Regions from separate parts of the Bacillus sp. NEAU-Y102 genome, predicted to be linked through region 3. Evidence: riboswitches for the same ligand, from Rfam matches in the RefSeq annotation. Region 3 holds a riboswitch; each other region holds the start of a gene.
The links. A riboswitch is a leader RNA that binds a small molecule or an ion and turns the genes downstream of it on or off. The one in region 3 is predicted to bind S-adenosylmethionine.
Positions count from the first base shown of each region.

Region 1: linked by a shared signal. The riboswitch ahead of mtnW (2,3-diketo-5-methylthiopentyl-1-phosphate enolase) and the one ahead of ACYFX0_RS22095 (cyclase family protein) in region 3 are both predicted to bind S-adenosylmethionine.
Region 2: linked by a shared signal. The riboswitch ahead of ACYFX0_RS28405 (peptide ABC transporter substrate-binding protein) and the one ahead of ACYFX0_RS22095 (cyclase family protein) in region 3 are both predicted to bind S-adenosylmethionine.
Region 4: linked by a shared signal. The riboswitch ahead of ACYFX0_RS01025 (hypothetical protein) and the one ahead of ACYFX0_RS22095 (cyclase family protein) in region 3 are both predicted to bind S-adenosylmethionine.

Region 1 covers NZ_JBTWFK010000001.1:971,353-977,506, forward strand. The annotation lists gene ACYFX0_RS04740 (carbon-nitrogen family hydrolase) at 1-861, opposite strand, end outside; gene ACYFX0_RS04745 (pyridoxal phosphate-dependent aminotransferase) at 876-2,054, shown strand; SAM riboswitch class I at 2,119-2,224, shown strand; gene mtnW (2,3-diketo-5-methylthiopentyl-1-phosphate enolase) at 2,289-3,533, shown strand; gene mtnX (2-hydroxy-3-keto-5-methylthiopentenyl-1-phosphate phosphatase) at 3,530-4,189, shown strand; gene ACYFX0_RS04760 (methylthioribulose 1-phosphate dehydratase) at 4,186-4,824, shown strand; gene ACYFX0_RS04765 (1,2-dihydroxy-3-keto-5-methylthiopentene dioxygenase) at 4,802-5,314, shown strand; gene ACYFX0_RS04770 (hypothetical protein) at 5,603-5,878, shown strand; gene ACYFX0_RS04775 (DUF3909 family protein) at 5,930-6,154, opposite strand, start outside.
Region 2 covers NZ_JBTWFK010000016.1:20,849-27,002, forward strand. The annotation lists gene ACYFX0_RS28400 (peptide ABC transporter substrate-binding protein) at 1-1,256, opposite strand, end outside; gene ACYFX0_RS28405 (peptide ABC transporter substrate-binding protein) at 1,661-3,301, opposite strand; SAM riboswitch class I at 3,434-3,538, opposite strand; gene ACYFX0_RS28410 (aldo/keto reductase) at 3,691-4,524, opposite strand; gene proC (pyrroline-5-carboxylate reductase) at 4,526-5,329, opposite strand; gene ACYFX0_RS28420 (hypothetical protein) at 5,446-5,589, shown strand; gene ACYFX0_RS28425 (GRP family sugar transporter) at 5,657-6,154, opposite strand, start outside.
Region 3 covers NZ_JBTWFK010000009.1:72,907-79,060, forward strand. The annotation lists gene ACYFX0_RS22080 (hypothetical protein) at 27-1,292, shown strand; gene ACYFX0_RS22085 (ATP-binding protein) at 1,430-2,656, shown strand; gene ACYFX0_RS22090 (hypothetical protein) at 2,886-3,266, shown strand; gene ACYFX0_RS22095 (cyclase family protein) at 3,401-4,033, opposite strand; SAM riboswitch class I at 4,119-4,231, opposite strand; gene ACYFX0_RS22100 (PRK06851 family protein) at 4,380-5,489, shown strand; gene ACYFX0_RS22105 (nucleotidyltransferase domain-containing protein) at 5,601-6,154, shown strand, end outside.
Region 4 covers NZ_JBTWFK010000001.1:209,602-215,755, reverse strand. The annotation lists gene ACYFX0_RS01050 (energy-coupling factor transporter transmembrane component T) at 1-562, shown strand, start outside; gene ACYFX0_RS01045 (ABC transporter ATP-binding protein) at 535-2,196, shown strand; gene ACYFX0_RS01040 (ECF transporter S component) at 2,169-2,870, shown strand; gene ACYFX0_RS01035 (YwiC-like family protein) at 3,053-3,775, shown strand; gene ACYFX0_RS01030 (hypothetical protein) at 3,806-3,997, opposite strand; SAM riboswitch class I at 4,129-4,227, shown strand; gene ACYFX0_RS01025 (hypothetical protein) at 4,328-4,585, shown strand; gene ACYFX0_RS01020 (SWIM zinc finger family protein) at 4,849-5,238, shown strand; gene ACYFX0_RS01015 (NAD(P)H-dependent oxidoreductase) at 5,262-5,837, shown strand; gene ACYFX0_RS01010 (hypothetical protein) at 5,834-6,154, shown strand, end outside.

The DNA of each region.
Region 1 (6,154 bases), on a different contig from region 3:
TTTGTATAATTCTGGACGACGATCCGCAAAAACTGGAATTCCTTTACGTACTTCTTTAATTTTCTCGAATACAAGCTCTCCAAATAAAATTGATTCTTCTTCATTTGCTTCTACAACAACCTCGCCCCAAGGATCGACAATTAAAGAATGACCGGCAAACTCATTATTCGGATCCTTTCCTGCCCTATTACAGGCAACAACATAACATTGATTTTCAACTGCTCTTGCTTGCAATAGCAAACGCCAATGTGCTAAACGAACTAATGGCCATTCTGCTACAACAAATAAAACTTTTGAACCTTTTGCAGTATGAACGCGCATCCACTCTGGAAAACGAATGTCATAACAAATTGTGCCGGCGCACTCTACATCATCTAACTTAAATTCACCTGTACTATTTCCAGCGATTAAATATTTATGTTCATCCATAAGCTGAAATAAATGCACTTTACTATATTCATTGACTAGTTCTCCTTCCTTGTTTACCACATACATTGTATTTGTAACACCTTGCTCTGTTTGCTTCGCTATGGAACCACCAACAATATGTACACCATATTGTTTCGACCATTCTTTCAACTTTTCTTTCGTTTCCAATCCATCCCTATCTGCAATTTCAGAAAGTCTTGCTAAATCATATCCTGTTGTCCATAATTCTGGTAAGACAATAACATCCGGTCTCTCCTTCATCGCTTCGCTTATTTTATTTTTAGCATTCTCAATATTTTTTTCTACATCCCCAAAAACAATATCCATTTGAATACATGCGACTTTCATTTTTTCAGCCCCATTCTTATTTTTCTCTTTACAAAATACTGGAAAGATTATATCATTTGTCACTAGAATTGTAACAACTTTCAAAAGAGGTGGAAAGTATGAAATTATTTCAACCTTCTGAGATAGTAACATCATTGCCAACACAATTTTTCGCTTCACTTGTTGCAAAAGTTAACAAATTCGTTGCAGCTGGTCACGATGTTATTAATCTAGGTCAAGGTAATCCAGATCAACCAACACCGCAGCATATCGTAAAAGCTTTACAAGATGCTGCAGAAAAGACCATTCATCATAAATATCCGCCATTTCGCGGACATGAAAGTTTAAAAGAAGCCGTGGCAACATTCTATCAACGTGAATATGATGTAATAATAAATCCGAAAACTGAAGTTGCTATATTGTTTGGTGGAAAGGCTGGATTAGTAGAATTACCAGTTTGTTTTACAAACCCTGGTGATTCGATTCTCGTTCCAGATCCAGGCTATCCAGATTATTTATCAGGAGTTGCTTTAGCAAAAGCACAATTTGAAACAATGCCGCTTATTGCAGAAAATAACTTTTTACCAGATTACACAAAAATTAATAACTCTATTGCCGAGCGTGCAAAATTAATGTTTTTAAACTATCCAAATAATCCTACAGGTGCTACTGCATCAAAAGATTTTTTTGATGCAACTATTCATTTTGCTAATAAACATAATATATTAGTGGTTCATGATTTTGCTTACGGTGCGATTGGATTCGATGGTCAAAAACCTGTTAGTTTCTTGCAAGCAGACGGTGCTAAAAATACAGGTATTGAAATTTACACTCTATCGAAAACTTTCAATATGGCTGGATGGCGTATTGCTTTTGCAGTAGGGAATGAAAGTGTCATTGAAACCATTAACTTATTACAAGATCATATGTATGTTAGTATTTTTGGTGCAGTTCAAGATGCTGCCCGCGAAGCACTATTAAGTTCACAGTCTTGCGTAATAGACCTTGTAAATAGTTACGAATCTCGACGAAACGCTCTTATTTCGGCTTGTCAATCAATTGGTTGGAATGTAAACATTCCAACAGGGTCATTCTTTGCATGGCTTCCTGTTCCAAAAGGATATACCTCTGAGCAATTTGCTGATATTTTACTAGAAAAAGCACATGTTGCAGTTGCTCCTGGTGTTGGATTTGGTGAACATGGCGAAGGGTATATCCGTGTGGGTCTCTTGCATACAGAAGATAGATTACGGGAAGCCATTAATCGAATTGATAAATTAAATTTTTTCAAAAAGTAATTGACAACATGAAAAATATCTGACAAAATTCAGTTATCTTAAAAATTTAAACATTTCTAAATACTTCTTATCAAGAGCAGGTGGAGGGACGAGCCCGACGAAACCCGGCAACCGATCTACAATTGTAGACACGGTGCTAATTCTCGCAGCATTACGCTGACAGATAAGGAGCTGGTTGTAAAAAAACCTCTCCTTAGCTGAGAGGTTTTTTTATTTAACTAGGAGGTTATAACAATGAGCGGAATTATAGCGACGTATTTAATCCATGATGATTCACATAACTTAGAAAAAAAGGCTGAGCAAATTGCACTTGGTTTAACAATTGGCTCTTGGACTCATTTGCCACAATTATTGCAAGAACAATTAAAGCAACATAAAGGCAACGTCATTCATATTGAGGAATTAGCTGAAAATGAACATACAAATTCGTATTTACGTAAAAAAGTAAAACGCGGAATTATTAAAATCGAATATCCGTTATTAAACTTCAGTCCAGATTTACCAGCAATTTTAACGACTACATTTGGAAAGCTATCCCTTGATGGCGAAGTAAAATTAATTGACTTAACTTTTTCAGATGAGTTAAAAAAGCATTTTCCTGGTCCTAAGTTCGGTATAGATGGTATTCGAAATCTTTTACAAGTGCATGATCGTCCCCTTTTAATGAGTATTTTTAAAGGAATGATTGGACGAAATATTGGGTATTTAAAAACGCAATTACGCGATCAAGCAATTGGTGGTGTAGATATAGTAAAAGATGATGAAATATTATTTGAAAATGCATTAACACCACTTACGAAACGCATTGTATCTGGAAAAGAAGTTTTACAATCCGTATATGAAACATACGGACATAAAACGTTATATGCCGTAAATTTAACAGGACGAACTTTTGATTTAAAAGAAAATGCGAAACGTGCAGTGCAAGCTGGAGCTGATATTCTATTATTTAACGTATTTGCTTACGGACTAGATGTACTACAATCACTTGCAGAAGATGATGAAATCCCAGTTCCTATTATGGCACACCCTGCTGTAAGTGGTGCTTATTCAGCATCTAGGTTATATGGAATTTCATCTCCATTATTACTCGGAAAGCTACTACGCTATGCTGGGGCTGACTTTTCATTATTCCCATCTCCATACGGAAGTGTTGCGCTAGAAAAAGAGGAAGCTCTTGCTATCTCAAAATATTTAAATGAAGACGATGCATTTTTCAAGAAGAGCTTTTCTGTTCCGTCTGCTGGTATTCACCCTGGTTTCGTTCCCTTTATTGTACGAGATTTCGGTAAAGATGTTGTTATTAATGCTGGCGGCGGGATACATGGACATCCAAATGGAGCGCAAGGCGGTGGTAAAGCTTTCCGTACTGCAATTAATGCTACTTTGCAAAATAAACCACTCCATGAAGTAGATGACATAAATTTGCATAGTGCACTACAAATATGGGGAAATCCCTCTCATGAGGTGAAATTATGAGTATTCAAGTATTTTGTGATTTCGATGGCACGATTACAAATAATGATAACATTATGTCCATTATGGAAAAATTCGCACCACCAGAAGCTGAAGAAGTAAAGAATAGAATTTTATCACAAGAGCTATCTATTCAAGAAGGTGTTTCTCAATTATTTCAATTAATACCTACTCATCTGCACGATGAAATTATTCAATTTTTAATAGAAACTGCTGAAATTCGTAATGGTTTTCATGAATTTATACAATTTATAAATGAAAATAACATTTCTTTTTACGTTATATCAGGTGGAATGGATTTCTTCGTCTATCCACTCTTACAAGGACTCATTCCAAAAGAGCAAATTTACTGTAATGAAACAGATTTTTCAAATGAATACATTACGGTGAATTGGCCTCATCCTTGTGATCATCATTGTCAAAATCATTGCGGATTATGTAAATCATCTCTCATCCGTAAATTGAGTGATACGAATGACTTCCATATTGTGATCGGAGATTCAATTACTGATTTACAAGCTGCGAAACAAGCAGATAAAGTATTTGCTCGTGACTTCCTTATTACAAAGTGTGAAGAGAATTATATTGCTTATACACCGTTTGAAACATTCCATGATATTCAAAATGAATTAAAACATTTGTTGGAGGTGAAATTATGAAACAACTTTTTCGTCAATGGTATGACTTAAGCGAGATAAAAAAAGAATTAACAACACGAAATTGGTTTCCGGCAACGAGTGGTAATATTTCTATAAAGGTTAGTCATGAGCCCCTTACTTTTCTTATTACAGCAAGTGGTAAAGATAAAACAAAAACTACTCCAGATGATTTTCTATTAGTAGATCATTTAGGGGTTCCCGTATTAGAGACTGAATTACGCCCGTCAGCAGAAACAGTATTGCATACACATATTTATAACAATACAAATGCCGGGTGCGTACTTCATGTTCATACAACTGATAACAATGTCATCACAAATTTATATAATGATGCAGTCACCCTTCAAAATCAAGAAATTATTAAAGCTCTCGATATTTGGGAAGAAGGTGCAACAATTCACATTCCTATTATCGAAAACCATGCCCATATCCCAACGCTTGGAGAAAACTTCCGAAAGCATATAAAAGGTGATTCAGGAGCAGTATTAATCCGTAACCACGGTATTACCGTATGGGGCCGAGATAGCTTTGATGCAAAGAAAAGATTAGAAGCTTATGAGTTTTTATTCCAATTTCATATAAAACTATTATCAATTCAAGGAGGCGTTTCTAATGGCGCAAATTCGTATTCATGAAGTAAATACTCGCATTGAAAATGAAGTGGAAGTATCTAAATTTCTACAAGAGGAAGGCGTTTTATATGAGAAATGGAACATTTCTAAACTTCCTACTCATTTAAATGAAAATTATTCGTTAACAGATGAAAACAAAGCTGAAATATTAGCTGTTTTTTCAAAAGAAATCGCTGATGTTTCAGCAAGTCGAGGTTATAAAGCACATGATGTAATTTCACTTTCAAATAGCACACCTAACCTTGACGAATTATTAATTAATTTCCAAAAAGAACATCATCATACAGATGACGAAGTTCGCTTTATCGTCAGTGGTCATGGCATTTTCGCTATTGAAGGCAAAGATGGGAAATTCTTTGATGTTGAACTTGAGCCAGGCGATCTCATATCTGTTCCTGAAAATGCAAGACATTATTTTACCTTGCAAGATGATCGTCAAGTTGTAGCTATTCGTATTTTTGTGACAACTGAAGGCTGGGTTCCAATCTATTAAGGTAGTTAGTTGAATAAAAGGACTTGGACCCCCTTTTCCAAACTTTTATTCACTCTACATATATACATCCTCCTATGGAACAGGCTTATTTCATTTTTGAAATAAGCCTGATTTTTTATTTACTCAAAAGTACCACTTCATCACAAATTTAACACCTTGATTTTTCAAGTATATTTTTTGAACATTTTTTGAATATTTATTGAATTTTTTCTGAAAATTCTGTTTTGTATATGATATACTACAATTAATTAAGAAGGAAAATAATATCGCAAACAGAGGGGGATAATCATGAGCTTACTTATCGCACTTATACTTGGGGTTACATGTGGAGCATTTCCAGTTATTTTAGGAGCTATTATGGAAGAGTTAGAAATTGGTGTTTTAGGATTTGTCGCATCTTGTGTAAGCGCTTTATTGTTTGGTTTATTCGGCGCTATTCCTGTTTCAATTCTGTGTGCTTTTTATATAATACGCCATGCTCGTACAAAACAATTGGGTCCTAATCACATCGCACAAATTATCCCATTCCCGGTTGAACGATGCCGCCGCGCTTCTAACTTATAATTATAAAAATTAAAGATGACTAAATAAATAAAAGTCCTCAAATGAGGACTTTTATTTATTTTCTTCTAGAAATTGAAACAATTCTTGTAGATGTAGGGCATCTTCACCATAGCTAACAGATACATGAAATATACCGTCAATCTCAGCTTGCATATAAAGATCCACTCCATCACGATCATATTTCAATGCCAAATAAAACTCCATTTCTTCTAACATCTTTTTTGAGGTTCGAATTACATAATGCCCCTTCTCATCTCTTCCATATTCAAATTCTGG
Region 2 (6,154 bases), on a different contig from region 3:
TTCACTGTTAACCCATCTAAGTTCTTTTCTAACTCACCTTTTAAATATTCACCAGTCTTTTTAGCTAAAGCATTGTCACTTGTTAATAGTTCGATTGTTACTTTGTCAGTACCAAGTTCTTGTTTTGCTTTTTTCCAGTTTTCTTTCGCTGTTTTCACATCATCCTTGACTAGATTTCCATTTTCTTTACGGAAGTCATTGCCTTCTGGACTTTTTGCAAATTTCGCAGGAACCATTCCTTCAGCTGGAATAGCACCGTTATTTAAAATTGTTTCTACATAAGCCTTTTTATTCATTGCGCCGTTAATAGCAAGGCGTGCATGTTGATTTTTTAATGTTTCATTTTTCTGATTTAGTCGTAAGAATTGAATGCCGACTTCAGCGCGTTCCTTGAAGTTTGGATCGCTCTTATATTTATCAACAAACTCTGCAGTTAAAGCAACGCGATCAATTTGTCCTGAATCATATAAGTTCACTTCTGTAGACTTATCTTTAACGACATTGAAGTTGATTTCTTCTAATTTTACCGTTTTAGCATCCCAATAGTTAGGGTTTTTCTTCAATTGGAAACTTTGTTCGTGTTTCCAGTTATCTAATGTGAAAGCACCGTTGTAAATTAAATGATTTGTTTCTAAACCGTATTTATCGCCCTGAGACTTTAAGTACTCTTCATTAATTGGCAAGAATGTTGAGAATGTCGTTAAGCTTAAGAAGTAAGGAACAGGACGGTCTAGTTGTACTTCTAACGTTTTGTCATCAACAGCTTTGACCCCTAGTTGATCAATTGGTAATTGTTTTTGGTTTATTTGTTTCGCATTCTGTACATCGAAGAATAAGAATGCGTATTCAGCTGCTGTATCAGGATTTACGGCACGTTGCCAAGCAAAGACGAAGTCCTTTGCTGTAACAGGAGTACCGTTTGACCATTTTGAATCACGCAGATGGAATGTATATTTTGTTTTATCGGGACTAATGTCAACCGACTCAGCAACACCAGGAATCGGTTTATTATCTTCTCCCATTGCATATAAACCTTCAAAAACATTGCGCATTACATTCATGGATTCCCCATCCGTTGCTTTTGCAACATCCATTGTTGGAATTTCTGAAGCGAATGATAAGTTAATTGCTTGTTTATCAGGTACTTTATCGTTTGCTTTCGCTCCGCCTGCATTATCTTTATTTCCCCCGCAAGCAGTTAGTAATAGACTTGCCCCTAAAACAGATGCAACAACAGGTACAACTTTTTTCTTCATTGTTCGTTCCTCCCTAAATGTGTTGTTCGTAACGTCATAATGTCCATGTCTTGAAGTAGCTATAGAAGGAGATAAAACCTATTATAAATATTTGTTTATAGGTAATCAGGTGTTCTATATGTATATACATGTTGAGCTATAATCTATCGTTATATGTTTCAACGTAGTAGACATTATATTTTGATGGTGAAATATTTTGTTTCTTTGATTATTTAGAATATTAACATTGGAAAGAACTATATGTCAATAATAAAAATAGAATGTTAATTTCTTAGAATAATATATTAAAAAAGTAGATTCTCTTGTGTGAGAGAACCTGCTTTTAATATATTTTGCTAAAAAAACAATTGGTGTGGGCTAATAATAAGTGGGGATGAAGAACCCTCACTTATTACGGTTTTACTTTATTTTTCAATTTTTGCCCACTTGAAATTTAATTGACCCGCAAAGTCTACTTGCACAATTCCTTTCACATAAGAACGTTCTAAATAAGATTCGCCTTTTTGGTAAAGAGGAGCGATAACAGAGTCTTTAAATAATATTTTCTCGGATTCTAGTAATGCTTCCCAGCGAGCTTTTTCATCACCAGCTAAAGTCGTTTTCACTTTTGCTATTGTTTCATCGAATTCCTTATTAGAGTAATGATCTAAGTTATAAGGGTTATTCGTTGTAAATAGCTCAAGGAATGTAATTGGATCCGCAAAGTCAGGGCTCCAGCCGTCAATTCCGATTTCGTAGTCACCTTTTAATAAAAGCGAAACTTGTTGCTTACGCGGTTGCGGTTTTATATTTACTGTTAATCCATCTAAATTCTTTTCTAGTTGCCCTTTTAAGAATTCACCAGTTTTCTTATCAAGGTCAGCATCACTCGTTAATAATTCTAATGTTATCTTTTCAGAACCAAGCTCTTGTTTAGCTTTTTTCCATAACTTTTGTGCAGATTTTGTATCAACTTTTGTTAAATCGCCGTTTGCAGTACGGAAGTCTTTTCCTTCAGGTCCTTTTGCAAAGTTTTTTGGAACGAGACCAAATGTTGGTGTAGATCCATCATTTAATAACGTATTTACAAAGGATTTTCTATCAATTGTTTGATCAATTGCTTGGCGTGCAGAAACATTTTGAAGCACTTTGTTTTGTTGATTCATACGTAAAAATTGTACGCCTACGTTTGGACGTTCTTTAAAGTTAGCATCCTTTTTATATTTATCGACAAAGTCAGATGTTAGTTTTATACGATCTAATTGTTTTGACTCGAATAAATTTACTTCTGTTGATTTTTCTTTTACGACGTTAAAATTGATTTCTTCTAGTTTGACAGTATCTTTATCCCAATAGGTAGGGTTTTTCTTGAATTTAAAGCTTTGTTCGTGCTTCCAATCGCTTAGTGTAAAAGCTCCATTGTACAAGATTGTATGATCTTCTAAAGCGTACTTATCACCTTGTGCTTTAAAGAATTCCTCGTTAATTGGTAGAAATGTTGGGAACGCTGTTAAGCTAATAAAATACGGAACAGGACGCTCCAATTCTACCTCAAACGTATGGTCATCAACTGCTTTTACACCAAGTTGGTCGGCTGGAAGTTCTTTGTTGTTAATTTTTGTTGCATTTTTAATATCAAAGAATAGAAATGCATATTCAGAGGCTGTTGCTGGATCTACGGCTCTCTGCCAAGCGAACACAAAATCTTTCGCTGTAACAGGAGTGCCGTTTGACCATTTTGAATCTCGCAGGTGGAATGTGTATTTTGTTTTATCGCCACTTACTTCATGAGATTTTGCAACGCCAGGGAAAGGTTTGTTACCTTCACCAAGATTATACAAACCTTCAAATACGTTTCTCATTACTTGACCAGAATCAGTATCTGTAGCACGGGCCGTATCCATTGTTCGTATTTCAGTAGGTGAAGATAAATTTAAAACCTGTTTGCTAGGTGCCTCGTCTTTTGCATTTGCTCCGCTTGCTTCGTTTTTATAACTACCGCAACCAGTTAATAAAATACTTACTCCTACAACTGATGCAATACCGGGTACAAACTTCTTTTTCATTTGATTTTCCTCCTAAATAATTAAGTTTGGATGACGATGAGGGAAATGAAAAATAAAAAATCCCTCTTTTCATATTGAGAAAGAGGGATTTTTACGTACAAGTTATGCACCCGTATATAAACGAAGTCCCTCATTCTATCTTTCAAGCATAAAGCTTGCAGGAAGTGGCACAGTATTCAAAATGAACCTGCTGCCGAGGTTTCAAAGGGCCAGTCCCTCCACCTCTCTTGATACAATGAGTAAACGAATAAATTTTATTAATTTTTGTGTTTCTTTGATAATTCAAAATCTTACACCTTGAACAATGAAGTGTCAACCAAATGGAGTATAGTTTAAATTTTCAGTTATATTAAATGAAAAAACCACTGCATATGGCAGTGGTTTTTCGCTTAGAAGTTAAAGTTATCTGGATCTGGACCAACGCGACGATCTTCATTTAAAGCTTGAATTGCTTTCATATCATCAGCACTTAATTCAAAGTCGAAGATGTTTGCATTTTCAATAATGCGATGTTCTTTAATTGATTTAGGGATTGTTACAACTTCGTTTTGTAAATCCCAGCGTAAAATAATTTGCGCAGTTGATTTATTATATTTTGTCGCAATTTCTTGTAACGTTGGATTATCTAGTAGTTGTCCTTGCATTAATGGTGACCAAGCTTCAAGCTGGATATTATGTTCTTTACAGAAAGCGTGTAACTCTTCTTGTGCTAAACGTGGGTGGTATTCCACTTGGTTGACCATTGGCTTAATTTCAGCAATTTCAAATACGTCTTGTAAGTGGTGAATGTGGAAATTACTCACACCGATAGCGCGAACACGGCCATCTTTATAAAGCTTTTCTAATGCTTTCCATGATTCGTTATATTTCCCTTTTACAGGCCAATGTACTAAATATAAATCTAAATATTCTAGACCTAATTTCTCTAATGTAGTTTCAAATGCTTGAAGTGTTGTTTCATATCCTTGATCGCTATTCCATACTTTTGAGGTAATAAATAATTCTTCACGTGAAACACCGGATTCACGAATCGCTTGTCCAACGCCTTCTTCATTTTGATAGATTGCTGCAGTATCGATGCTGCGGTAGCCATTTTTAATTGCTGCTTTTACAGAATCAATTACTTCTGAACCATCTTCTACTTTAAAAACACCTAAACCAAACCAAGGCATTTTTACACCGTTATGTAATGTTGTATAGTCCTTTAAACTTGTTAAAGTCATATTATTTCCCCCTAGCTTTTTTGTTTGTTGCTTCTACTGCTTTTTGAATTGCCTCTGAAAAATTATATTCGTATAAAGTTTTGAGACCCTCAGCTGTGGAACCACCTGGCGTTGTTACTTGTTCGCGGAGGTTAGCTGGATCTTGCGTTTGTTCGAGCATAGAAGCAGAGCCAGAAATCATTTGAATGACAAGATGTTTTGCGGTTTCTTCATCGACTCCATAACTTTTTGTTGCTTCAATTAAGCTTTCAGCAAAGTAATAAAGGAAGGCTGGTGCACTTCCAGTAACTGCAGTAAGCTGATGAACTTCTTCCTCAGTACAAAGTTGCGAAGTACCAATACCTCTTAAAAGCAGTTGCAGGGTTTCTTGATGCATCTCGGTTACTGATTGTCCCATTGTATATAAGGAGATAGACTTTCCAATTTCAGCAGCTGTATTAGGCATAATCCAAGCAACAGGCGTGCCTTTTGGGAGTCTAGCTTCTAAATAAGATGGTCCAACGCCAGCTGCTACTGTTACGACAAGTTGATTTGATATTAACGGAGATAGCTCAGCTAATAACTCTTCATGAGCAGAAGGTGGCATTGCTAAAACAACCGTATCGACAGATGTAACATGCTGCTTCCAATCTGTTGCAGTAGACACATTATATCGATGTTGTAACTGTTTTAGTTTTTCTGCGTTGCTTCGGTTAGAGACGATAATTTCTTCGATGTACTCTTTGCTTGTTTTAAGTAATCCGGAAAATATAGCTTCGGCCATACGACCGGCACCAATAAATAAAATTCGATGTTTAGTTAGCATATCCTTTATTCCTTTCTAGTAGAGATATGTTATAAAAACGATATCATCTTTAAGAGAATTTTGTAAAAAGAAAAGACTTACCGTAGATGGAATGGATAATGAGAAGGCGGAAATTCATGGTAAAGGAAAGGGCTATTACTTATACTGGTTTCTACGTCATACTAATATTAGCTGTTATTAATCTCTTTATATGTGTAGCTGGTTTGCTAGAGTGGAAGAGCAATTATAAGGGGCAAGAACATACAAATAATTATATCTAGAAAATAATTAGAATGGAAAAACCCCTGAAGCATATATGCTTCAGGGGTTTACTAATAGAATATAAGATTATGCTTTTGTCATACCAAGTAATACAGCACCGCCGATAATTAAAACACTGCCTAGTGCAATAAAGATCAATTGACGTTTTGTTTTCTTTTCACCTAAGAAGACAATTGCACCGAATGTTGAGATAACGATTCCAGTTTGAGATAATGGGAAGCTTGTTGCTACTCCGACACGTGGTAATGAAAGAAGTAAGAATAAGTTTCCCGTTCCCCATAGTAAACCGGATAAAGCATTACGAATTGCATATTTGTTAAATGGTTTATGTTTAGACGTCAGTACAACCGCACCAACAAACATACCAACTGCTTGTGGTAAAATAGCAGACCAACCATCGATATTATACCAACGAATAATAATTACATATACAAGATAGCCGAAAGTAGAAACAATTAAAGTAAGAAGTCCTTTTTTCAATTGTCCTGGTGGCTGAGCATTTTCTTTATCATCTAGTGATGTGAATACAACACCAACTACGATTAATAGGATTGCAATCGTTCC
Region 3 (6,154 bases):
ACTAATTTATTAAAGGGGTTTTGTTTGTGGAGCAGTTTCCGAATTCGTTATCAATTACATTGCTTGGTAGTGCTGGTGGAGCAGCAAAAGCAGTTTTAGCAATTTTAAATCAAGCGATAGCAAATGAAAAAGATCCAATTTATGAAGTATTAAAGAATGCCAAATTTCATTTGGTGGATATAAAACAAAAAGATAGGACTTATTATGATGAGTTGTTTTCGAATTTGAAAGGTCGCTTATATTTATATGAAATAAACCTTCAAAATGTAGTGGAATTTAAACAACATTTAAAAGAAAAAAGAACGAGTGTTGTGATTGATGTTTCAGGAGCAGATACAATTAGAGTATTAAGCTGCTGTAATGAACTAGGAATTTGTTATATTAATTCAGCCTTGGAAAATGAGGCCGTAGATCAGGACGATAGCTTAATCGGCTTTCAGCTTACGGAAAGATATACAAGGTTTGAGAAGGAGAAAGAGAAATTTACAAATACAAAAGCGATTATAGGTTCAGGTATGAATCCAGGTGTTGTTCAATGGATGGTTGTTGAACTTATGAAGGAACGACCAAATGAAAGGCCAAGAGCATGTTATATTGTAGAACATGACACGTCGTTTTTGAATGATACAGCGCTTATAAAGCCACATACACTTTATGCTTCATGGGCAGTAGAGCGATTTTTAGATGAAGCAATCTGGAGTTATCCGATGTATATGAGTCAACATCGTCCTCTTTACTTTTATGAAGATGTATATGCTTCAGAGTATAAAGTGAAGTTGGGAGAAAAAGAATTCTATGGTTGTTTAATGCCACATGAGGAAGTATTAATTTTAGGGAAAAACTTTAATATGGAAGTTGGTTTTCTTTACCGAATTAATGAGTATACAACAAATATAATTAGACAGAATTTAGACCAAGTAGAAGATTTATGGAACTGGAATCGTAAAGTGTTTAATCCAGCGGAAGAAGAGGTTGCTGGAGAGGACTTGGTCGGTGTGTTACTCGTTTATGAAAATAGTGAGACATATATGTATAATGTGATGAATAGTAGCCAAGTTTTTCGTAAATATAAAACGAATGCAACGTATTTTCAGGTAGGGTGCGGGATTTATGCGGGCTTGTCCAGTTTACTTTTAGATCGATTTGAACAAGGTGCTTATTACGTCGAGGAGTTGTTATTAAATACAGAAAGTAAGTACGGTGAGTATTTAAATTTATATATGAAGGATTTTGTAATGGGGCATAATAATTTTACTGATGGATTGTTACATGACAGGGTAAAATGGGTGTAATTTGTTACCAAAAGGAAGGAGAGATCTCCTTCCTTTTAGTATTATAAGGTTAAATATTGCCCTGAAAGCAATTTCATACTTATACTTTAAGGAGATAACAATGAAAGTTTTTTGTATCGATCAAGGGGAGTTTTTATATGAACAAATACAAGAGCTTGATTTATGAAGAAAGAAGAGCCTTAAAGGTATTTATATTATTATTCTATATTATATTCTTTTTATATGACGCTATATATTATTTTGTGTATCCTGCTATGAATATTAGTGGAACAGCGGTAGGTTGGCCAGAAGGTAGTCTTGGGATAGGTGTGCCTATATTTGTAATAGCAATATTTCCTATTTCTATATACCTTCAAAAAAGAGGGTATGTATATTCTGTAAAATATTTATTTTTATTTGGGTACATGTTTATCAATCTTGTTAATAATTTAATGATTTATTTGCGAACGGATAGACCTTTTGAACATGGTAGTATGGTAGAAATGTTATTAATTTTATTTGCCCCAGTTTTCGTGAATAGAAAATACTTTTATTTAGTTTCCTTTAGTGTAATTGGAAAGTACGTATTTTTCACATTGCTATTACAAGATTTAAAAGTGGTAATTCCACTTGTTTTATGTGTATTCTATTTCATTATTTCACATTCTTTATTAAAACGATTTCAATCTTATGTAAGAACAGTGGTTGAAATGATGAACAATATGAAAGAGACGGAAAATTTAGCTGTGATTGGAACTATGTCTACAACAATTGCCCATGAAATTCGAAATCCGTTAACAGCGTTAAAAGGGTTTACGCAAATGCAAAAAGAAAGAAATCCAGCTGATACGATGAGCTACGACATTATGTTACAAGAAATTGAAAGGGTTAATGGATTTGTTAGTGAATTGATGTTGTTAGGAAAACCAAAGCCAACAAATTATGAAAGGTGTAATATACGAGACATCCTTCTATATGTTGTGCATCTAATGGAAAGTTATGCAACGCAATATAGAGTTAAATGTCATTTACAAGTAGATGGGAATTTACCGGCTATAAACGGTGATGATAAGCAATTAAAACAAGTGTTATTAAATATCATTAAAAATGGAATAGAATCAATGCCAGAGGGTGGAGAAATTCATATCCGTGCATATCAAAAAACGCAAGGACATTTGTGTATTTCTGTTGAAGACCAAGGATTTGGTATAGAGAATGAAAAGTTGGAAAAAATCGGCAAGGCGTTTTACACAACAAAGGAGAATGGTACAGGACTTGGATTAATGATTACATATAAAATTATTAAGGAACATCAAGGGAGTATCACGATCCAAAGTAGTCTAGGAGTAGGAACGAAAGTCGAAATTTTTCTGCCGACCGTTTAATGTATTGGGAGAAAAGATTTTTCAGAAAAGTGTTCTTGTTGTGTAAATATAAACATTTTATAAAATGTTTCAAGAAGGGTTTTTTTTATAAAATACTTCGTTTATAATGGAGGAAAATATCGACATGAGATTGATTGCTCATGTAACGGTTCAGTAGTGTTATGAAAAGATAAGAAGGGGTGCACGCGCATCCTTTTTTCTATGCAGATATTATGAAAGAGGTGGTATGATGGAATTAACATTAAATTCGACTGTATGTTTACACACGATTCAATTTCGAAAAGAGCAAAAGAATTATATTGTAAAAGATACAATTACAGGAGAAAAATATGAAATGCCGCCACTTTGGATTGATGCATTGGCAATGATGCGTGACGGTTTTTTATTGGGAGAAATTGAGGAGAAATTAAAAGAAGAGTATCCATCTGAAGAAGTGAATATGTTAGCATTCACGAGGCAACTGTTAGAACTAGAACTTGTTGAAATGGTAGATGGAGAAGAGATAGCTTGCACAAAGAAGAAAGAGATAGATTGTTTAGCTTGGGTGCGTCCCCGTGTGGAACAATTCTTTCTTAATTTAAATAGAAAATATAGAAGCAAAGACCAGTAGTGGCCTTTGCTTTTTTTAATCCCGCTATTTGCCGGGCAGTAAGACCCCCACCTCAAAATTCAGCGGAAGCAAAGAAGTTAGGTGTGGGATGAACAAACCCCCCACTGATTAAAGGTTCGCTTTATAGGTTGTGTTTAAAATATAACAGCAAATGCTCTTGCGAAAGCACCGTCACTATTTTTAATTTTTAAAGGTGCGGCTGAGAAAAAGAAACGTTTTGTTTCGATAGCATCTAGATTTGTTAAGTTTTCGATTAAATAAATATTATTCCCTAGTAATATGTGATGAATCGGTGATGTTTCTGTTGTGACTTCATCAGGAGAAATGAAATCTAAACCGATAGATTTTACCTTTAATCGCACTAGTTCTTTAGCTAATTCTTCAGAAAGGTAAAATGCTTCTTTCTCATAAGCTTCTGTATTCCATTTAGTGGATAGATTAGAATGAAAAATAACAATATCACCTTCTTTTATGTCAGTATTATGCAATACTGCCTTAGGTAATTTTCGCTCTTGAATATGTGTTACATCTATAAGAACAGCTTCGCCTACAAATTGATCCAGCGGTAATTGATCGATGGTCGTTGCGCCTGAAATAAAATGCGCAGGGGCATCACAATGTGTGCCAACGTGAACGACAGAATGAAAATCTGTAACTTGATAGCCTGATTCTTCAACACTTGTAACAGCTTCTAGTTGTATTTTAGGTGTTCCAGGAAATTGAGACATATTATTTTCAAATGTTTGCGATAGATCAATTACTTTCATTTTACATACCTCCAATATATATTTTTCAAATAATAAAAAGCTCATCCTTCAGTATCAAGAAAGATGAGCTTTACATGCTAGTTGAGTTTTATCTTCCAAAATGCAATGCATTTTGCAGGAATTAGCACCTATTCAGTTTGTATAAACTGAGGTTGCTGGGCTTCAAAGGGCCGGTCCCTCTGCCTCTCTTGATAAAGAAGTATTTAATTTTGAAATCGGAATTTTCCGATAGTTAAATTGTAATTCATTTCCTTTTTTCGTGCAATACAAAATAGGTATTCACCCAAATAAAGCTGCTCGCATATTGTAGCTTATGTAAATAGAATGCTGCGAAGGAGTGAGTGCAGTGACAGGAAATGTATTGAATTATTATGCTGGTGGTAATACAGCTAGGGGATTTCACAATTTATACGAAGAGAATTTAAAAGGATTAGACAGATTATTTATCTTAAAGGGTGGCCCAGGAACGGGAAAATCTTCTTTAATAAAGGCAATAGGTCGGGAATGGGTTGAAAAAGGATATGATATTGAATTTTTACATTGTTCTTCTGACAATAAATCGGTTGATGGTGTAATTATCCCAAAATTAAAAGTAGGAATTGTTGATGGGACATCGCCGCATGTTATTGAGCCAAAAATGCCAGGCGTTGTTGAAGAATATATAAATTTAGGAATTGCTTGGGACTCAAATAAACTAAGAAAGCAGAAGTTAGAAATTGAAAGATTTGTTTCAGAAGCAAGCAAAGCTTTTCAGTCTGCTTACGCACATTTTAAAGAGGCATTGGTTATACATGATGAGTGGGAGAAGATATATATTGATAATATAGATTTTAATAAAGCAAATGAACTAACCGATCAGCTAATCCAGAAATTATTTGCAGATAAAAGCGGGAGACAATCGCTTGTAAAACATCGTTTTTTAGGAGCTGCTACACCGAAAGGAGCAGTTGATTTTGTTCCTAATTTAACAGAAGGGTTACCACATCGTTATTTTATAAAAGGGCGCCCAGGCTCTGGAAAATCAACGATGCTCAAAAAGTTAGCTAAGGAAGCTGAAGAAAAAGGGTTTGAAGTTGAAGTATATCATTGCGGATTTGACCCGAATAGTCTTGATATGGTTATCGTAAGAGAATTAGGATTTGCAATTTTTGATAGCACCGCACCACATGAATATTTTCCAAGTCGCGAGGGTGATGAAATTATTGATATGTATGCCCTTATTGTTACGCCAGGGACGGATGAGAAATATGCGAAGGAAATTCGTGATGTCTCCATTCAGTATAAAGCAAAAATGAATGAGGCGATGTCTTTCTTAGCGAAAGCAAAATCGGTTCGTGATAAATTAGAACGAATTTATATTGCTGCTATGGATTTTTCAATAGTAGATGCATATAAAGAGGAGATTCAAAAAGAGTTTGAACGAATTGCTGCTACTGTAATTGAAAAGCAACAATAGACGTTTCATTAGGCTGTCAGTAATTTCTGACAGTTTTTTTAGTATGTAGTAAAATTAATAGTGTATTGTCGAATTTCCAAGGAAATAATCAAAAAATGGAGTTGTTATGAAATGAGAGAGAAAATCGAGTTGGAGTTAGAAAGAATTGAAAAAGAGAATGATGTGAAAATTTTATTTGCGGTGGAATCAGGGAGTCGTGCTTGGGGGTTTCCATCGAAAGATAGCGATTATGATGTTAGGTTTATTTATATACATCCAGTAGAATGGTATTTATCAATTCATGATAAACGAGATGTAATTGAATATCCAATTAGCGATGATTTAGATATAAGTGGTTGGGATATTAAAAAGGCATTGCAACTATTCGCGAAGTCGAATCCAGCTTTACTTGAGTGGATTCGATCACCAATTTTTTATTCGAAAAACTCTAATTTTCCAGAACTACTTCAACAGATGAGTGAGAAGAATTTTGATCCAAAAGCAACGATATATCACTATTTACATATGGCGTCGAAAAATTATCGTGAATTTTTGCAAGGTGAGAATGTAAAGCTGAAAAAGTACTTTTACGTATTACGTCCCATTTTAGCTTGTAAGTGGCTAGAAGAGAAAGCAACTTTACCTCCTGTAGAGTTTGATCGATTGATTACAGAATTACCATTAGA
Region 4 (6,154 bases), on a different contig from region 3:
TGCAGTTATGTTTACGTTTGCGTCATACAATGATATTATTTCCAGTCATAAATTTTTATATCTGTTTTCAAGAATTTCACCGAAAGTTGCATTGTTAACGATGATTACAGTGAGATTTGTTCCTTTGTTTATAAGGCGATTAAAGAAAATCACACTCATTCAAAAGACGAAAGGTGTGCAGGTAGATTCAGGTTCGATAATTGAACGCGTCAAAAATGGTATGCAATTGCTGCAAGTATTATTAATTTGTTCATTGGAAGATGCACTGCAAACGGCAGATTCTATGCAAGCTCGTGGATTTGGTGTAACGAAACGTACGACATATATTCGCTATAGAATGGAAAAACGAGATTGGTATACGCTCAGTTATTTAAGTATTCTATTTATAATTGCTATCATATGTAGTACGTATGGCGGAGGAAAGTTAATCATTTATCCGAAAGTCGAATCTATTTTATTTCAGCAATACGATGGGATGATGTTTATCGTATTTACGATGTTTATTAGTTTACCAATTATAATGGAAGGAAGGGAATGGTTATGGTGGCGCATGCAGAAATAAACAATTTATCATTTGTATATGCTGATGAAAATGAAAAAGCGTTACAGCATATTTCTCTTTCTGTTCAAAAAGGTGAGTTTATTGCACTTGCTGGAGAATCGGGATCTGGGAAGACGACGTTATTAAAACATTTTAAAAAGGAGTTACTTCCAATTGGTACGCGTTCTGGAGAGATATTTTATGAGGATGTTTTAATAGAGGAAGTAGCTGATTTGTTATCTGCCCAAGAAATTGGGATGGTATTTCAAAACCCAGAAAACCAGATTGTTATGGATACAGTGATTCAAGAATTAGCATTTTCTTTAGAAAATATCGGATTACCATCACATATTATTCAAAAAAGAATAGCAGAGCTTATTAGCTTTTTAGGATTTCAAGATTTATTGCATCAATCTGTTCATACGTTATCTGGTGGGCAGAAGCAGCTTGTCAATTTAGCTGCGGTATTAGTTATGCAGCCGAAATTGCTATTATTAGATGAACCGACAGCGCAGTTAGATCCAATCGCTGCAAAAGAGTTTTTAGGATTATTAAAACGGATTAATGAAGAACTTGGAATTACGATTATTTTAAGTGAACATCGTTTAGATGAAGTTATCCCGCTTGCAACACGCGTTGTTTGTATGGATAATGGCCGTATTATGTATGATGGTAGTCCTAAAATGGTTATTACGGATATGTGGGGAGTAGAAACATTCCATCCATTTATTCCGCAAATTCCAAGGCTATTTTTAGAGTGGAATGTGAGAGATATTCCGTTTACAGTGCGAGAGGCGCAAATGAAAATGAATGATTTTACAGCGATATCATATGTAAATGAGCCAATAGCACAAAGTGAAAAGCAAGAGGTAATTTTAAGCGCAGAGCATATTTCGTTCCAATATGAAAAAAATAGTCCGCTTATTTTACGTGATTTATCAGTTTCGATTGAAAAAGGAAAATGGGTAGCGCTCGTTGGGAAGAACGGTACAGGTAAGTCTACACTGTTAACGATTTTAGCGGGATTGCAAAAAGCGAGAAGAGGGAAAGTAAAGTGGAATGGGAAAGTGATACATAAAATTGATTCGAAAGAACGATTTAAAAGTATTGGGTATGTATCGCAGCATCCATATTATCATTTTACATTTGATACAGTGTGGGAAGAAGTGTATGAACGTGCACGTGAATTATACGGAGAACAAGGAAAAGAAATAGCAGAAGATACGCTAAAACAGTTTTGGTTGTATTCGCTTAAAGAACGCCATCCGCACGATTGTAGCGGAGGAGAGCAACAATTACTTGCGTTATGTACGACGTTATTATCAAAGCCGACTTTATTATTACTTGATGAACCGACAAAGGGGTTAGATCCATGGAAGAAAGAAAGAGTAGGAGAACTATTTAGGAAGCTGCAAAAAGAAGGAACAACAATTGTAATGGCGACGCATGACATTGAATTTGCAGCGAAATACGTTGATCAATGTATGATGTTATTTGATGGAACAGTCATTATGAATGATGCACCGAAAGAATTTTTTAGCGGCAACTTCTTTTATACAACATCTATTAATCGATTCATTCGAAAAGAATTGCCATATGCATTAACGTGGGAGGATGTGTACGAAGCGTGTCCAAACGATATGTTGCATTCATAATATGTATCTTTGCAGTAATAATCGGCACATTACTTCTTACGACACTTGTCATGGACGGTTATTACATGTTAAGTAGTTTGTTTATATTAGCAGTTATTATGTTACCTTTCTATATCCGTTTTGAAAGAAAGGCGTTTGTTTCACGTGAAATTGTTCTCGTTGCTGTATTAGCGGCAATTGCAGCAGTAAGCCGGGTGCCATTTTCTATTTTACCAAGTGTACAACCAACTTCTTTTGTCATTATCGTTTCTGCAATTGTATTTGGAAGTGAAACTGGTTTTATGATTGGTGCTACAGCAGCAATCGTATCCAATATTTTTTTAGGACAAGGTCCATGGACACCGTGGCAAATGTTTTCATGGGGCATGATTGGTTTTATAGCAGGTCTACTTCGTAATACATTTTTTATGAAAAAGCTATGGGGAAGACTTCTTTACGGAGTAATTGTTGGCTTTTTATTTGGCTGGATTATGAATTTCTGGGGCCTTCTCGGTTTTATACGAGAAGCAACGTGGGAAACTGTCATTTCGTATTATATCGCAAGTTTTTACTTTGATTTGAGCCATGCGATTTCGAATGTTATTTTCTTATTACTATTTAGTACTTCATGGATTACGATTCTTACAAGATTTAAAAAGAAATACGGTATATTAGATGAGCATAACGTGACATAGAAAAGCATACTCATATAAGGTAGGGTCGCGACTTACATATTCGTTTGCCTCTTTCATGCTTCTTACATATTGTAAGGAGCATTTTTTTGTCAAAAAATTGATTTAATATGCATCCGTTATTATATAAAATTATTTGTATAATGGTAGGTGAGAACTTTTTTCAAAAGTGAGGTGTATAGTTAATGAAGTTAGTTATTCCGAAGCAACATGGTGCATGGGCCATGCTTGTTATTCCTTTTTTATTAAGTGTCATACTTGGGAAACCTACTATTTATCATATTCCATTGTTTTTAGCGTGGTTTTTTATCTATTTAGCCACGTATCCATTTCTTACGTACATAAAGCAAAGACGAAAAAAAGAGTTTTTACAAGCTGCCATTGTTTATTTCAGCATTGCGTTCCTATTTGGGATGATTTCTTTATTATATGAGTGGCGAATTCTTTTATTCTTAATAGTAATGATTCCATTATTTATAGTGAATATGTATTACGCCCGTCAAAAAAATGAAAGAGCACTATTAAATGATATTTGTGCAATCATTGTGTTTTGTATCGGTGGGTTAATTAGTTATTACTTTTCAATGAAGCAAATCGATCATACAGCTTTATTCATTGCACTTATTTCATTTTTATACTTTTTAGGTAGTACGTTCTATGTGAAAACGATGATTCGTGAAAAAAATAACCCGAAGTATCGTCTTATATCTTGGGGATATCATATCTTATTAACGATAATTGTATTTGCGATTAATCCGTGGTGTTCTCTTATTTTTATACCAAGTGTCATTCGAGCAATTGTGTTGTATGGCAAAAAAATTTCTATTATAAAAGTAGGAATTTTAGAAATTGCTAATTCTGTATATTTTTTAATCATAACGGCAATAATTATGAAGTATGCCATTTGAAAAAACTTCCCATCAATAGATGGGAAGTTTTTAATCTTTTTCTAAAATGTGAACGGTGTACTCGCAACGTTGAATAGCTTGTTCAACAGCATAAAGTGATTGTTCAATACGAGCGCGATTAAAATCTTTTTCAACTGTTTCGAGCGCTTCTTCTAAACAATTTTTAGCTTCTTGTAATGATTGAAAAGAATCTTGTACATATCCGCGAGCATTTTGATGCATTTCATAATCCTCCTTGCATGTTCGTATATGGGTAGTATGAACAGTAAGGAAGAAAATATAATTTGTTATATTTATTATATTTGTTTGACAATTAAAGTGGAATTACGTATAGTAAGAATTAAGTGAATATTTTCTTATCCAGAGAGGTGGAGGGACTGGCCCGATGAAACCCAGCAACCGCGATGCAGGTGCTAATTCCAGCAGAACATATTTGTTCTGGGAGATAAGACGAAGATATATACGTAACTTCTTCTTATCGGAGAGGTTTTTTTATTGCAAAAAAACCGATTACGAAAATTTATATTAAGAAGAAAGGGGTTGCGCATTACTGTGACACTCGAAAAATACGTAAAACTGCGTAGTACAGTTTATGAATATATGATAGAGCAAGATAAGCCGATATCATTATTAGATATTCAAGAACATATCGTTTCGCATCATGAAGGAAAATTCACGAAAAAGATGTTGCATCAATTTTATTTATCAAGATTATTAGACGAACTAAAACTGGATGGGAAAATTACATTAGCTGATGAATATCTCTATGCTGAAAAAGGGGTATTGTATAAGGCGAGAAAAGGGAGCTAAGCTCTCTTTTTTTCTTAAAATAACGGAGTATGTAGAGTAAAAGACTGCTAAAGCAGCCTGATACAGGGAATGGTGTTGAGTGTGTAGTGTCAAAAATTGAATGTGCCTGAAAGAGGCAATTCATATCGGCTGCAAATGAAAAGAGACACCTTCGCCGAATAGGTGTCAGTCATTTTGTCATATAGACTTGCTATTTGACAGTTATTAGAATAACATGCAGGGGTTGTGGAAGTCAAAAGGGAATTAAAGGAAGAGGTGTTGTTATGTATGCTTATTTAATAAAAGAACTATATAGGCATATTCCGAAATATATTATTGATAGAGGATATGAATATTATGAAGATGGACATGTAGAAGATGTTGAAGTACATGATAATAAAGTATTTGCTTTTGTGAATGGTAATGCAGGAAATTATGAAGTCGTTATCGACCTCAAAGATTTTTCAGAAAGTAACTGTGAGTGTCCCTATGAAAATTATTGTAAACATATGGCGGCAGTTGTTTATGATATTCAAGGCACTGGTGAGAGTGCAGTTAAAGAGAAACTGAAAGATTTAGAAAAGGAAGAGTTACTTACTGTATTAAACCGTTTATTACAAAGTTCGAAAAACGTGCAAATTGTAGAGAAGTTGTTAAAGAAGGGGAAACTTTAACTTATAGAGGGAGTTGTTATGTAGTGAATGTACTAATTGTATACGCTCATCCTAATCCTTCAAGTTTTAACGCGGCGATTTTAAATCATGTGCAAAAAGGACTACAGGAAACAAATCATTCAGTTACCGTACTTGATTTATACAAAGAACAATTTGATCCAGTCCTCGTGTTTCATGAAGAGAAGAAAAGACGTGATTTAGTAAATGAAGAGGAAACAGCTCGGTACAGAACGTTAGTAGAAGAAGCAGATACACTTCTATTCATCTATCCAATATGGTGGTGGGGGATGCCAGCAATTTTAAAAGGATTTATCGATCGTATTTTCGTAGCTGGATTTGCTTATAAATATGAAGGGGCTCTGCCGAAAGGATTATTGCAAGGGAAAAAAGCATGGGTTATTAATACGTTAGACTCGCCTCTATGGTACGTCGCATTGTTATATCGATCAGCAGATTGGATTATGATGAAGAGAGGTGTTTTACGTTTTTGTGGCATTCGCGATATAAAACGGTCAGTGTTTCAATCTGTGAAAACGAGTAAAGTATCAAAGCGTGAAAAATGGTTATTACAAATAGAAGAAAAGGCTCGTACATTATGAATGAAGTCGACCGTATTATAAACTGTGTTCAGTATGATGGCGAACTTTTTCGGAAGTATGTTACGCGTTTACTTCAATTGAAAAAATGCAGCGATACATTTCAACAAATTCAAATTGAGTTAAGAAATGACTACTTGATAAGAGGAATTTGTGAAAGAGAAGTTGATGAGGTAGTACGGGGAAGTAAAGAATATGAAATGCATTTTCTTCCTAAAGTATTACAGTGGAATTTTTTGAGGGAAAATCCATATCTAATTGAAAAAGTGTGTGAAGATTTTTTTGCGTTTGAGGCATTACATCTTAAGGACGTAGAGTGG